Regions from separate parts of the Bradyrhizobium sp. ORS 278 genome, predicted to be linked through region 1. Evidence: riboswitches for the same ligand, from Rfam matches in the RefSeq annotation. Region 1 holds a riboswitch; the other holds the start of a gene.
The links. A riboswitch is a leader RNA that binds a small molecule or an ion and turns the genes downstream of it on or off. The one in region 1 is predicted to bind S-adenosylmethionine.
Positions count from the first base shown of each region.

Region 2: it holds a riboswitch for S-adenosylmethionine, as region 1 does, so the genes downstream of both, BRADO_RS31445 (O-succinylhomoserine sulfhydrylase) here and BRADO_RS29975 (homoserine O-acetyltransferase) in region 1, are expected to answer to the same signal.

Region 1 covers NC_009445.1:6,713,559-6,719,153, forward strand. Annotated here, with positions in the region: gene metW (methionine biosynthesis protein MetW) at 1-301, opposite strand, end outside; gene BRADO_RS29975 (homoserine O-acetyltransferase) at 305-1,519, opposite strand; SAM riboswitch at 1,611-1,690, opposite strand; gene BRADO_RS29980 (chorismate mutase) at 1,889-2,722, shown strand; gene hisC (histidinol-phosphate transaminase) at 2,760-3,857, shown strand; gene BRADO_RS29990 (prephenate/arogenate dehydrogenase family protein) at 3,854-4,789, shown strand; gene BRADO_RS29995 (DUF2125 domain-containing protein) at 4,792-5,595, opposite strand, start outside.
Region 2 covers NC_009445.1:7,025,690-7,031,284, reverse strand. Annotated here, with positions in the region: gene BRADO_RS31455 (SGNH/GDSL hydrolase family protein) at 1-616, shown strand, start outside; gene BRADO_RS31450 (GDSL-type esterase/lipase family protein) at 631-1,776, shown strand; gene BRADO_RS31445 (O-succinylhomoserine sulfhydrylase) at 1,854-3,092, opposite strand; SAM riboswitch at 3,171-3,250, opposite strand; gene BRADO_RS31440 (2'-deoxycytidine 5'-triphosphate deaminase) at 3,363-4,469, shown strand; gene BRADO_RS31435 (MATE family efflux transporter) at 4,595-5,595, shown strand, end outside.

The DNA of each region.
Region 1 (5,595 bases):
ACAGGATCACGTAGTCGAAGGCGTCGTCGGGATAGTCGACGAGGTCGGTGTCGGCATCGCCCTGCACGACCGCGAGGCCCTTGGCGACGCAATGGTTGACGCCCTCGCGCGACAGCTCGATGCCGCGGCCGTCGATGCCGCGGCTCTCCAGCAATTGCAGCAGATCGCCGTCGCCGCAGCCGATGTCGAGCACCTTGGAGCCGCGCTCGACCATGCCGGCGACCAGCAGATGATCCGGCCGATAGGCCAACACCTCGCCGCCTGTAAAGCCGTTCAGCGGCAGCACACCCTGCAGGCTCATGGCTCAGCTCCCCTTCGTGGCGTTGAGGCCGCGCGCCTTGCCAGCCGAGTCGAGAAAGGCGCTGGCGATCTCGAAGAACTCGGGCACATCGAGCAGGAACGCGTCATGTCCCTTGTCGGTCTCGATCTCCGCGAACGACACCCGCGCGCTCGACGCATTTAGCGCATGCACCAGCGCCCGCGACTCCGAGGTCGGAAACAGCCAGTCGCTGGTGAACGACACGACGCAGAAGCGGGTCTTGATGCCCCGGAACGCCGCCGCAAGCACACCGTCGTGATCCGCCGCGATGTCGAAGTAGTCCATCGCGCGCGTCAGATAGAGATAGGAATTGGCGTCGAAGCGCTCGACGAAGGACGAGCCCTGGTAGCGCAGGTAGCTCTCGACCTGGAAATCGGCGTCGAACGAGAACGTCGGCAGCTCGCGGTCCTGCATGCGGCGGCCGAACTTGCGATGCAGGGCGGCGTCCGACAGATAGGTGATATGCGCGGCCATCCGCGCGACCGCGAGCCCGCGATGCGGATGCGTGCCCTTGTCGGCATAGCGGCCGTGGTCCCATTCCGGATCGGCCATCACAGCCTGGCGGCCGAGCTCGTGGAAGGCGATGTTCTGCGCCGAGTGCCGCGTCGCGCAGGCGATCGCGAGATTGGCGAACACGCGGCTAGGATAGGCCACCGTCCATTGCAGCGCCTGCATGCCGCCCATGGAGCCGCCGACCACCGCGAACAGCGTGTCGATGCCGAGATGGTCGATCAGCATCGCCTGCGCGCGCACCATGTCGGGGATGGTGATGATCGGGAAATCGAGCCCCCAGACCTTGCCGGTCGCGGGATTCAGCGAGGCCGGGCCGGTCGAGCCCATGCAGCCGCCGATCACGTTGGAGCAGATGATGAAGTAGCGCGCGGGATCGAGCGGACGTCCGGGGCCGACCAGCGTCTCCCACCAGCCGGGCTTGCCGGTGACGGGATGGCGGTTGGCGACGTGCTGGTCGCCGGTCAGCGCGTGGCAGATCAGGACGGCGTTGGACTTGTCGGCGTTGAGCTCGCCATAGGTCTGGTAGGCGATCTGGAACGGCGTGAGATCGACGCCGCAATCGAGCTTCAACGGCTTGTCGGCGCCGAACTGCGCCACAAGCGAGCTCGGATGGTCGACCTCGTGCGAACGCTCTTCCGGCGCAACCGTGCGCAGCGCGGAGGTGGATTTCGGCGTCAGGCCTGTCATGTCTCTCACCCCGGCCTTCCGGCAAGGGCTCCCGAACCACGTGACATATCAGGCCATGAAAAACCCGGCCTGAACTGGGGTTCGGCCGGGATCGATAACGTCCCCGGCCTGTTTAGCGAGTTTTTTAACGTGGCTGCAAGCCGGCCGGCTCAAATGACCACGGAACGGGCAGAAGCTAGTCCCGCGGGCGCTCCTCGTCAAGGCAAGCTGGGGTTGACCGCCAATCACGGTCGGCACGGCTGCAATCCAGCCAAGCCTAGGCAGCACAAGGTAAACTTGCTGTTGCGCAGGCCCTGCGCATCGGAGAGAACGGCATCCGTTCCCGTCGGTCGAACGTTCCGGCCGGCCCACGCAGAGTGACCCGAGCCCATGTCGAACCCGCCCCCTGCCCCGCCCTCCCTGGCCGATCTGCGCAAGGAGATCGACGCGATCGACGAGCAGGTGCATCAGCTTCTGATGAACCGGGCCGACATCATCGACCGGCTGATCAAGGTCAAGAAGACGCAGGAGGTCGGCTCGGCGTTCCGGCCGGCGCGCGAGGCCGACATGATGCGGCGGCTGGTGCAGCGCCATCGCGGCATCCTGCCGCTCGACACGGTCGAGGGCATCTGGCGCGTGATTGTGTCGACCTTCACCTATGTGCAGGCGCCGTTCTCGGTGCATGCCGACGTCTCGGTCGGCGAATCCGCGATGCGCGATTCCGCAAGGTTTCATTTCGGCTTCGTAGTACCCTATGCGCCGCATTTCAGCGCCCAGGCTGCGGTCGAGGCGGTGGCGCGGTCGAAGGGCGATCTGGCGCTGGTGTCGACGAATTCGGGCCATACGCCGTGGTGGATCACGCTTGAGCCTGTCGGCGCGCCGAAGATCATCGCGCGGATGCCGTTCATCGAGCGCGCCGACCATCCGGCGGCGCTGCCGGTGTTCGCGGTGTCGCGCGTCGCCGACGATGCGCTGGTGCTGGAAGTGGAGACCTGGAGCATCCGCGTGTCCGGCTGGAATGCGCAGGTGTCGCGGGCGCTGTCGCCGCTCGCCGACGTGATCGCGGTGCCCGATACCGCCTTCGACGGCGCCGCGCTCTTGGTGTCGATCGAGGCGCCGGCGGACCTCGACAAGATCAAGGCGGCGCTGATCGCGGCAGGCGCCTCGGTGCGCTCCGCGGCCCTCGTCGGCGGCCACGCCAAACGCTATACGGTTCCGAGCTGAGACGCCGCGCGCCAGTGACCATTCTTCGGAGTTGATGATGAACCGCCCCGTGCCGAACCCCGGCATTCTCGACATCGCGCCCTACACGCCCGGCAAGAGCCCCAAGCCGGAGCCGGGCCGCAAGGTGTTCAAGCTTTCGGCCAATGAGACCCCGTTCGGCCCGTCGCCGAAGGCGATCGAAGCATTCAAGAGCGCGGCCACGCATCTCGAGGATTATCCCGAAGGCACCTCGCGTGTGCTGCGCGAGGCGATCGGCCGCACCTACGGCCTCGATCCCGACCGCATCGTCTGCGGCGCCGGCTCGGATGAACTGCTCAACCTGCTGGCGCACACCTTCCTGCGCGAGGGCGACGAGGCGATCTCCACCGCGCATGGCTTCCTGGTGTATCCGATCGCGACGATGGCCTGCGGCGCAAAGAACGTGGTTGCGTCCGAGACCGAGTACCGCACCGACGTCGACGCGATCCTCGCCGCGGTGACGCCGCGGACCAAGCTGGTGTGGCTCGCCAACCCGAACAATCCGACCGGCACCTACATCCCGTTCGACGAGGTCAAGCGGCTGCGCAACGGTCTGCCCTCGCATGTCGTGCTCGTGCTCGACGCGGCCTATGCCGATTACGTCTCGCGCAACGACTACGAGTTCGGCCTCGAGCTGGTGGCCACCACCGAGAACACGGTGGTGACGCACACCTTCTCGAAGATCCACGGCCTCGCCGCGCTGCGCGTCGGCTGGATGTTCGGCCCGGCGCACATCGTCGACGCCATCAACCGCATCCGCGGGCCCTTCAACGTCTCGTCACCGGCCATGCTGGCGGCGGTCGCGGCGATCGAGGATACCGCGCATCAGCAGATGTCCAAGACGCACACGGAAAAATGGCGCAACTGGCTGAGCGAGGAAATCGGCAAGCTCGGGCTGAAGGTGACGCCGAGCGTCACGAACTTCATCCTGATCCACTTCCCGACCGAGGAGGGCAAGACGGCGGTCGAGGCCGACGCATTCCTGACCCGCCGCGGCCTCGTGCTGCGCGCTCTGGCCAACTACAAGCTGCCGAACGCGCTGCGCCTGACCATCGGCACCGAGGAAGCCAACCGCCTGGTGGTCGAGGCGCTCAGCGAATTCATGAGGGCCAAGTGAGCGTCTCTGGACGGTTCGAACGCATCGCGCTGATCGGCTTCGGCCTGATCGGCGGCTCGATCGCACGTGCGGCACGTCTGCAGGGCGTGGCCGGCGAGATCGTCACGACGGCGCGCTCGGAGAAGACGCGCGCCCGCGTCGCCGAGCTCGGCATCGTTGACCATGTCGTCGCGAGCAATGCGGAAGCCGTCAGGGATGCCGATCTCGTCATCCTCTGCATTCCCGTCGGCGCCTGCGGCCCGGTCGCCGCCGAGATCGCTCCGCATCTAAAGCCGGGCGCCGTCGTCTCCGATGTCGGCTCGGTGAAGGGCGCGATCGTCCGCGACATGGCCCCGCATCTGCCGGCGAACGTCCACTTCGTCCCGGCGCATCCGGTGGCCGGCACCGAGAACTCCGGTCCGGACTCCGGCTTCGCCGAGCTGTTCATCAACCGCTGGTGCATCCTGACGCCGCCGGAGGGCGTCAACGCCGGCGCGATCGATCGTCTGCGCGCGTTCTGGGCGGCGCTCGGCGCCAAGGTCGAGATCATGACGCCGGATCATCACGACCGCGTGCTCGCGATCACCAGCCATCTGCCGCATCTGATCGCCTACACCATCGTCGGCACCGCCGACGAGCTGGCGCAGGTGACGGAATCCGAGGTGATCAAGTTCTCCGCAGGCGGCTTCCGCGATTTCACCCGCATCGCGGCGTCCGATCCGACGATGTGGCGCGACATCTTCTTGAGCAACAAGGATGCCGTGCTCGACATGCTCGGCACCTTCACCGAGGACCTCTCGAAGCTGACGCGTGCGATCCGGCGCGGCGACGGCGAGGCGCTGTTCGACCATTTCACGCGCACGCGCGCGATCCGCCGCGGCATCGTCGACATCGGCCAGGATTCGGCAGCGCCGGATTTCGGCCGGCCGCTGCCGCAGCTCAAGAAGCCCTGAGTTCAGAACAGCGGAGGGACGCGGGCGACCTTGAACGGACCGAGCACCACGGCACCATCGGAGAAGCGCAAGGGAAACGTTCGCGCCTTGCGTCCCTCAAGCGTCGCCTCCTTGCCGAGCGCATTGATGCCGAGCGCGACGCCGACATTGGCGTTCTGCTTGACCACCTTGCCGAGGCCGGGAATGGCGCGGTCGAGCGCCCCGAGCAGATTGCTGACGTCTTGCGACTTCACCCCGGGCGCCACACGATCGAGCGTCCCCTGCGGCACACCGTTCTCGAGCATCTTGTCGAGCCCGAGCGCCGGGATGATCTTTTCCATCCCGGCGACCGTCATCTGCACCTCGCCATCCATATTGCCATTTGCGGTCAAGCTGAGCGTGCCGGCCGCCATGGCCAGAAGCTCGCCCTGCTGGATGCGCGCCTGGACGATCTCCACATGACCGCCCGCTGCCTGGATCTCGCGAAACCGCTCCGGCCAGGGTTTGGGGCGGAAATCCTTCAGCCCGGTCACCCGGGCCTGGATGTCGGAACTGAACGGCTCCGCGAGCAATGGATGACTGTTCTGAATGCTGCCGTTCGCAATCTGCAACGCCGTCTCCAACACCGGATGATCCGACGGCGTGCCCTCGGCGATGCGGCCATGCAGCTCCGCATGATCGGCGCGCGCGGCGGGCACGGCGGCGCTGCCCTCGATGCGATCGATCGTCGGCTGCTCAAAGACGAGGTCAGCACGCTGCGGCGGTCCCGGAAGACCTCGCACGCTGGCTTGTCCCACACTCCAATTGACGGCGAACGACGCTGGATC
Region 2 (5,595 bases), 310 kb from region 1:
CGAGGCTGTGAGGAACGGCCGCGCACTCGACATTCTGGTGGTTGGAAGCCGCTCGTCGACAATCGTGAGTGCGTCCGACGGCAATGCCTACCCCGCACGGTTGCAGTCGGCCCTGAAAGACAAGCTGCCATCCATCACCGTCAATGTCAGCGTCGAGCTGCAGCCAAAGAAGACGGCCGAGGAAATCGCTGGCAATCTTGTTAAACTCGTGGAAGGAAAAAGGCCTAATTTGGTCGTCTGGCAGACTGGAACGGTCGATGCCATGCGATCGATCGATCCTGATGAGTTCCGCCAGGCGGTCAATGACGGTGTGGCGACGCTGCAGAACGCAGGAGCTGATGTCATCTTGATGAACCTGCAGTACAGCCCGCGGACGGAAACGCTGATCTCCGTGCCGCCTTACATCGACAACATGCGGGTGGTGGCGCAGCAGCGCGACATCCCGCTGTTCGACCGCTTCGCCATCATGCGGCAATGGAACGAGCAGGGAGATTTCGACCTGTTCAATCCGACGCACGGGATCGAACTGGCCAAGCAGGTCCACGACTGTCTCGGACGAGCGCTGTCGAAGTTCATCATCGATGCGGCGCATCTCAGTCCGGCGCAGCAGAACTAGGACTCGTCGTTTTCATGACTTTCAGTCGTTGCCACCGCGTATCCGGGCCATGGGAGAAGCTCTCCGTCGTCGCTGCCATGATGTTCGCGCTCTCGGTGATCCCGCAATGGGCGCATGCGCAGAGCGCTGCGCCGTCGCCGTCGGTCCCCGACGCAGCGGCCGCTCCGATCGACGAGCTCCGACCGACGATCGGTCACATCACGGTCGCTCAGGCCGGCAATCAGGGACCCGGCCAGATCGCAGCCGTGCACCCGTCGGCCGGGGCCAATCAGGCGCCGGCAACGCAGCCGGCGGCGACGGCCTCGGACGCCAATGCGCCGGCCGCAGCAGCGGCGCCATCCGCCGCGGCAGGGCAGCCGCCGTCCCGGAGCATCACCGAGCGTGCCATCGACAAGGTCAAGCAGGTCGCCAAATCGGCGTCCGACATCTTCAACCGCGTGCCGTGCCTGCCGCCCAAGGGCGTGGCGAAGAAGAATTTCATCTCGCTGCCGCACGTCGCCAACAAGCTCGCCTCCGGCCTGCCGGTGGTCATCGTCGCCTTCGGCTCGTCGTCGACGCAGGGCTTCGGCGCGAGCGGGCCGGACTACACCTATCCGAACCGGCTCGCCGCGCAGCTGCGTCGGCAATATCCGATGGCCGACATCAGCGTCATCAATGCCGGCGTCGGCGGCGAGGATGCGCCGGAAATGATGAAGCGGTTGGAGACGTCGGTGATCGACCGCCACCCGGATCTCGTGATCTGGCAGGTCGGCACCAATGCCGTGCTGCGTGGCCTCGATCCGACCGACACCGCCAAGCTGGTCGAGGATGGCGTCGCCAAGATCCAGGCGGCGGCGTCCGACGTCGTGCTGGTCGACCTGCAATATTCGCCGCGCGTCAACGAGCGATCGGAGAACGCCAGCCGCATGAACATGCTGCTCGGCCGCATCGCCGAGCTGCGTCACGCCGGCATCTTCCCGCGCTTCGAGGTGATGCGCGACTGGCACGAGCGGCAGGCGATCCCGATGAACGAGTTCGTGATCTCGGACGGCCTGCATATGAGCGACTGGGGCTACGCCTGCTTCGCCCAGCTGCTCGGCGACGACATCATCCGCTCCGTCGGCCAGGTGAAGCTCGGCGTCAACGCCCCGGCCGACGTGCTGACCTATCGGCCGATGTGATCAGGGGGCGAGTAGCGAGTTGGGAATGGCGAATAGGGGATCAGATCATCTACTCGGTACTCCCTATGCGCCACTCGCTACGCGGCCTTCAGGGCCGCGTCGAGATCCTCGATCAGATCATCCGCATGCTCGAGCCCCGCGGAGAAGCGGATGAAGCCCTCGCTGATGCCGAGCTCGGCGCGCGCCTCCGGCGTCAGCCGCTGATGCGTGGTGGTCGCGGGATGCGTGACCAGCGTCTTGGAGTCGCCGAGATTGTTCGAGATCCGCGCGAGCCTGAGCCCGTTGAGCGTGCGGAACGCAGCGGCCTTGCCGCCCTTCACCTCGAAGCCGACCAGGGTCGAGCCGGCACGCATCTGCTTCCTGACCGTCGCCGCCTGCGGATGGTCCTCGCGGCCCGGATAGATCAGCCGCGAGATCTTCGGATGCGCGGCGAGGAAGTTGGCGACCTTTCCCGCCGTATCCGTCTGTGCGCGCACGCGCACCGCAAGCGTCTCCAGGCCCTTGAGCAGCACCCAGGCGTTGAATGGCGAGATCGACGGGCCGGTCTGGCGCATGAAGTTGTGGATGTGCTCGGCGATGAACGCCTCAGACGACAGGATCACGCCGCCGAGGCAGCGGCCCTGGCCGTCGATATGCTTGGTCGCGGAGTACACGACGACATCGGCGCCGAGCGCCAGCGGGCTCTGCCAGATCGGCGTCGCGAACACGTTGTCGACGATCAGCCGCGCGCCATGGGCATGCGCGATCTCGGCGATCGCCGGAATGTCCATGACGTCGAGGGTCGGATTGGTGGGGCTCTCCAGGAAGAACGACTTGGTGTTTGGCCTGACCGCCTTCTGCCACTGGTCGAGATCGAGCCCGTCGACCAGCGTCGACTCGATGCCGTAGCGCGGCAGCAGGTCCTCGACGACGTAGCGGCAGGAGCCGAACAGCGCCTTGGCCGCGACGACGTGATCGCCGGCGCGCAAGGGGGCCAGGATCGCGGTGGTGACCGCGGCCATGCCGGTCGCGGCCGAGCGGCAGGCTTCGGCGCCTTCGAGCTCGATCATCCGGCGCTCGAACATCGCGGTCGTCGGGTTGGAGAACCGCGAATAGATAAAGCCGGGATCCTCGCCCTTGAAGCGCGCCTCGCACTCCTCGGCGCTGGCGTAGACGAACCCTTGCGTGAGGTAGAGCGCCTCGGCGGTCTCGCCGAATTCGGACCTCAGGCCGCCGGAATGCACCAGTCGCGTTTCAGGACGGTAGTGAGAGAACGACGCCGGGGCCTTCGCGGAGGACTTCGACGCAGGAGAGTTGGACGCAGGAGAATTGGACATGTGACCTCCATCGTGACCACCGCTGTCAGCGCGATGAGCACAAAAAAACCGGCCTGGGAAAACTCCTCACGGCCGGGATCACAATCGTCCCCGGCCTGTTTAGCGACTTATTTAACGTGGCTGCAAGCCGGCCGGCTCAAATCACCACGGGATAAGTCGTGCTCTTAGTCTCCCCTGGCCTTTCCGTCAAGCCAGCCATCGGATAACCGGTAAAAGAAACCTATATAGGCTCGCATAGCCGCCATGCCGGCGCCTGCAAAGGATCAGGTCTTGCCGTTTTCGCTTCCCGCCGACGCCCATGGCATCCTGCCCGACCGCATGATCGTGGCGATGGCCGAGGCTGGCCTGATTATCCCCGAATACGATTTCGTCGAGAGCCAGATCCAGCCGGCGAGCCTGGACCTTCGGCTCGGCGATGTCGCCTATCGGGTGCGGGCGAGCTTCCTGCCGGGACCGGGATCCACGGTCGCCGAACGCATCGACGAATTGAAGCTGCACGAGATCGGGCTCGCCGACGGCGCGGTGCTGGAGACCAACTGCGTCTACATCGTGCCGCTGCTGGAGAGCCTCGCGCTGCCGAAGGACATCGTCGCCGCCGCCAACCCGAAGAGCTCGACCGGGCGGCTCGACGTGTTCACGCGCGTGATCGCCGACGGCACCCGCCGCTTCGACATGATCGGCGCCGGGTATCACGGCCCGCTCTATGCCGAGATCAGCCCCAAGACGTTTCCAGTCTTGTTGCGCGAAGGCTCCCGCCTGTCTCAGGTCCGCTTCCGCTACCGCGACGCGGTCTTGTCCGAGGACGAGCTGATCGCGCTGCACGAGGCCGAGCGGCTGGTCGACCGCGACGATGCCGATCTCGCCGGCGGCGTGGCGCTGTCGGTCGACCTGTCCGGCAGCAATGCCAACGGCTTCGTCGGCTACCGCGCCAAGCGCCATACCGGCGTCGTCGATGTCGATCGCCGCGGCGGCTATCCGGTGGAGGAGTTCTGGGAGCCGATCAAGGCGCGGCCCGATGGCAGCCTCATCCTCGATCCCGGCGAGTTCTATATCCTGGCCTCAAAGGAAGCGGTGCAGGTGCCGCCGGACTACGCCGCGGAGATGGTGCCGTTCGATCCGCTGGTCGGCGAATTCCGCGTCCACTATGCCGGTTTTTTCGACCCCGGCTTCGGCTATGCCGGCGCCGGCGGGCAGGGCTCGCGCGCGGTGCTCGAGGTGCGCTCGCGTGAGGTGCCGTTCATTCTCGAGCACGGCCAGATCGTCGGCCGCCTCGTCTATGAGAGGATGCTGGCGCGACCGAATGCGATGTATGGCAGCCGCATCGGCTCCAACTACCAGGCACAAGGCCTGAAGCTCTCCAAGCACTTCCGCCTGTAGAGCCGCGGCTGCGCGCGACGCGCGCACCCCCCTTGCGTTCGCCGCACGGGGGCACCCTGGCACGATGTGCTAGGAACGAACGACAAGAAGCCGCGACGCGAGCGCGGCGTACGCGGGGAGCGAACATGTCCGAGATCGGCCTGGCCGACACTCCGGTCGGCGAGGGGCGGCCGGTGCCGCCCGTGAAGCCGGCGCGGAATGCGGTGGCCGACGGCCCGATCCTGAAGACACTGCTGTCGCTGGCCTGGCCCAACCTCATCGCGAACTCGGCCGGAACCTGCGTCGTCATCGCCGAGACCTCCTATATCGGCCGCCTCGGAATCGAGGCGCTGGCCGCGATGGCCCTGGTCTTCCCGCTTGTGATCCTGACCATGACGATGTCCGGCGGCGCCATGGGCGGCGGCGTCGCCTCGGCGATCGCGCGGGCGCTCGGCGCGGGGGAGACCGAGCGCGCTTCGACACTCGCTTCGCACGCGCTGCTGATTGCATTGTCGTTCGGTGCGACCTTCCTGGTCGGCATGCTCGTGTTCGGACCCGCTCTGCTGGAAACACTCGGTGGCCGCGGCGCGGTGCTGGACCATGCTGTCGCCTATCTGCAGATCTTCTTCGGCGGCGCGATGCTGCCGTGGCTGATGAACTCGATGGCCGGCATTCTGCGCGGCACCGGCAACATGAAGCTGCCGTCGTTCATGATCCTGAGCTCGGCGATGCTGCAGATCGTGCTCGGCGGCACGCTGAGTCTTGGCCTCGGGCTCGGGATGCGCGGTGTTGCTGCCGGCGCTCTGCTGGCCTTCAGCGTCAGCATCTCCGTGATGGGCTGGTACCTGTTCTCGGGACGTGCGCGGGTGCGGCCGAAGCTGCGGGGGCTGAAGATCAGCTGGGCGATGTTCGCCGACATCCTCAAGGTCGGCGCGGTCGCCTGCTTTTCGCCGCTGCAATCGGTGCTCTCGATCGCGATCTTCACGCACATGCTCGCGGGGTTCGGCACCGCAGTGCTCGCTGGCTACGGCATTGGCGCCCGGCTGGAGTTCATGATGACGACGGTCGGCTTCTCGATCGGCATGGCCTCGGTGCCGATGGTCGGGATGGCGATCGGCGGCGGAAACATCGCGCGCGCCCGCCGGAT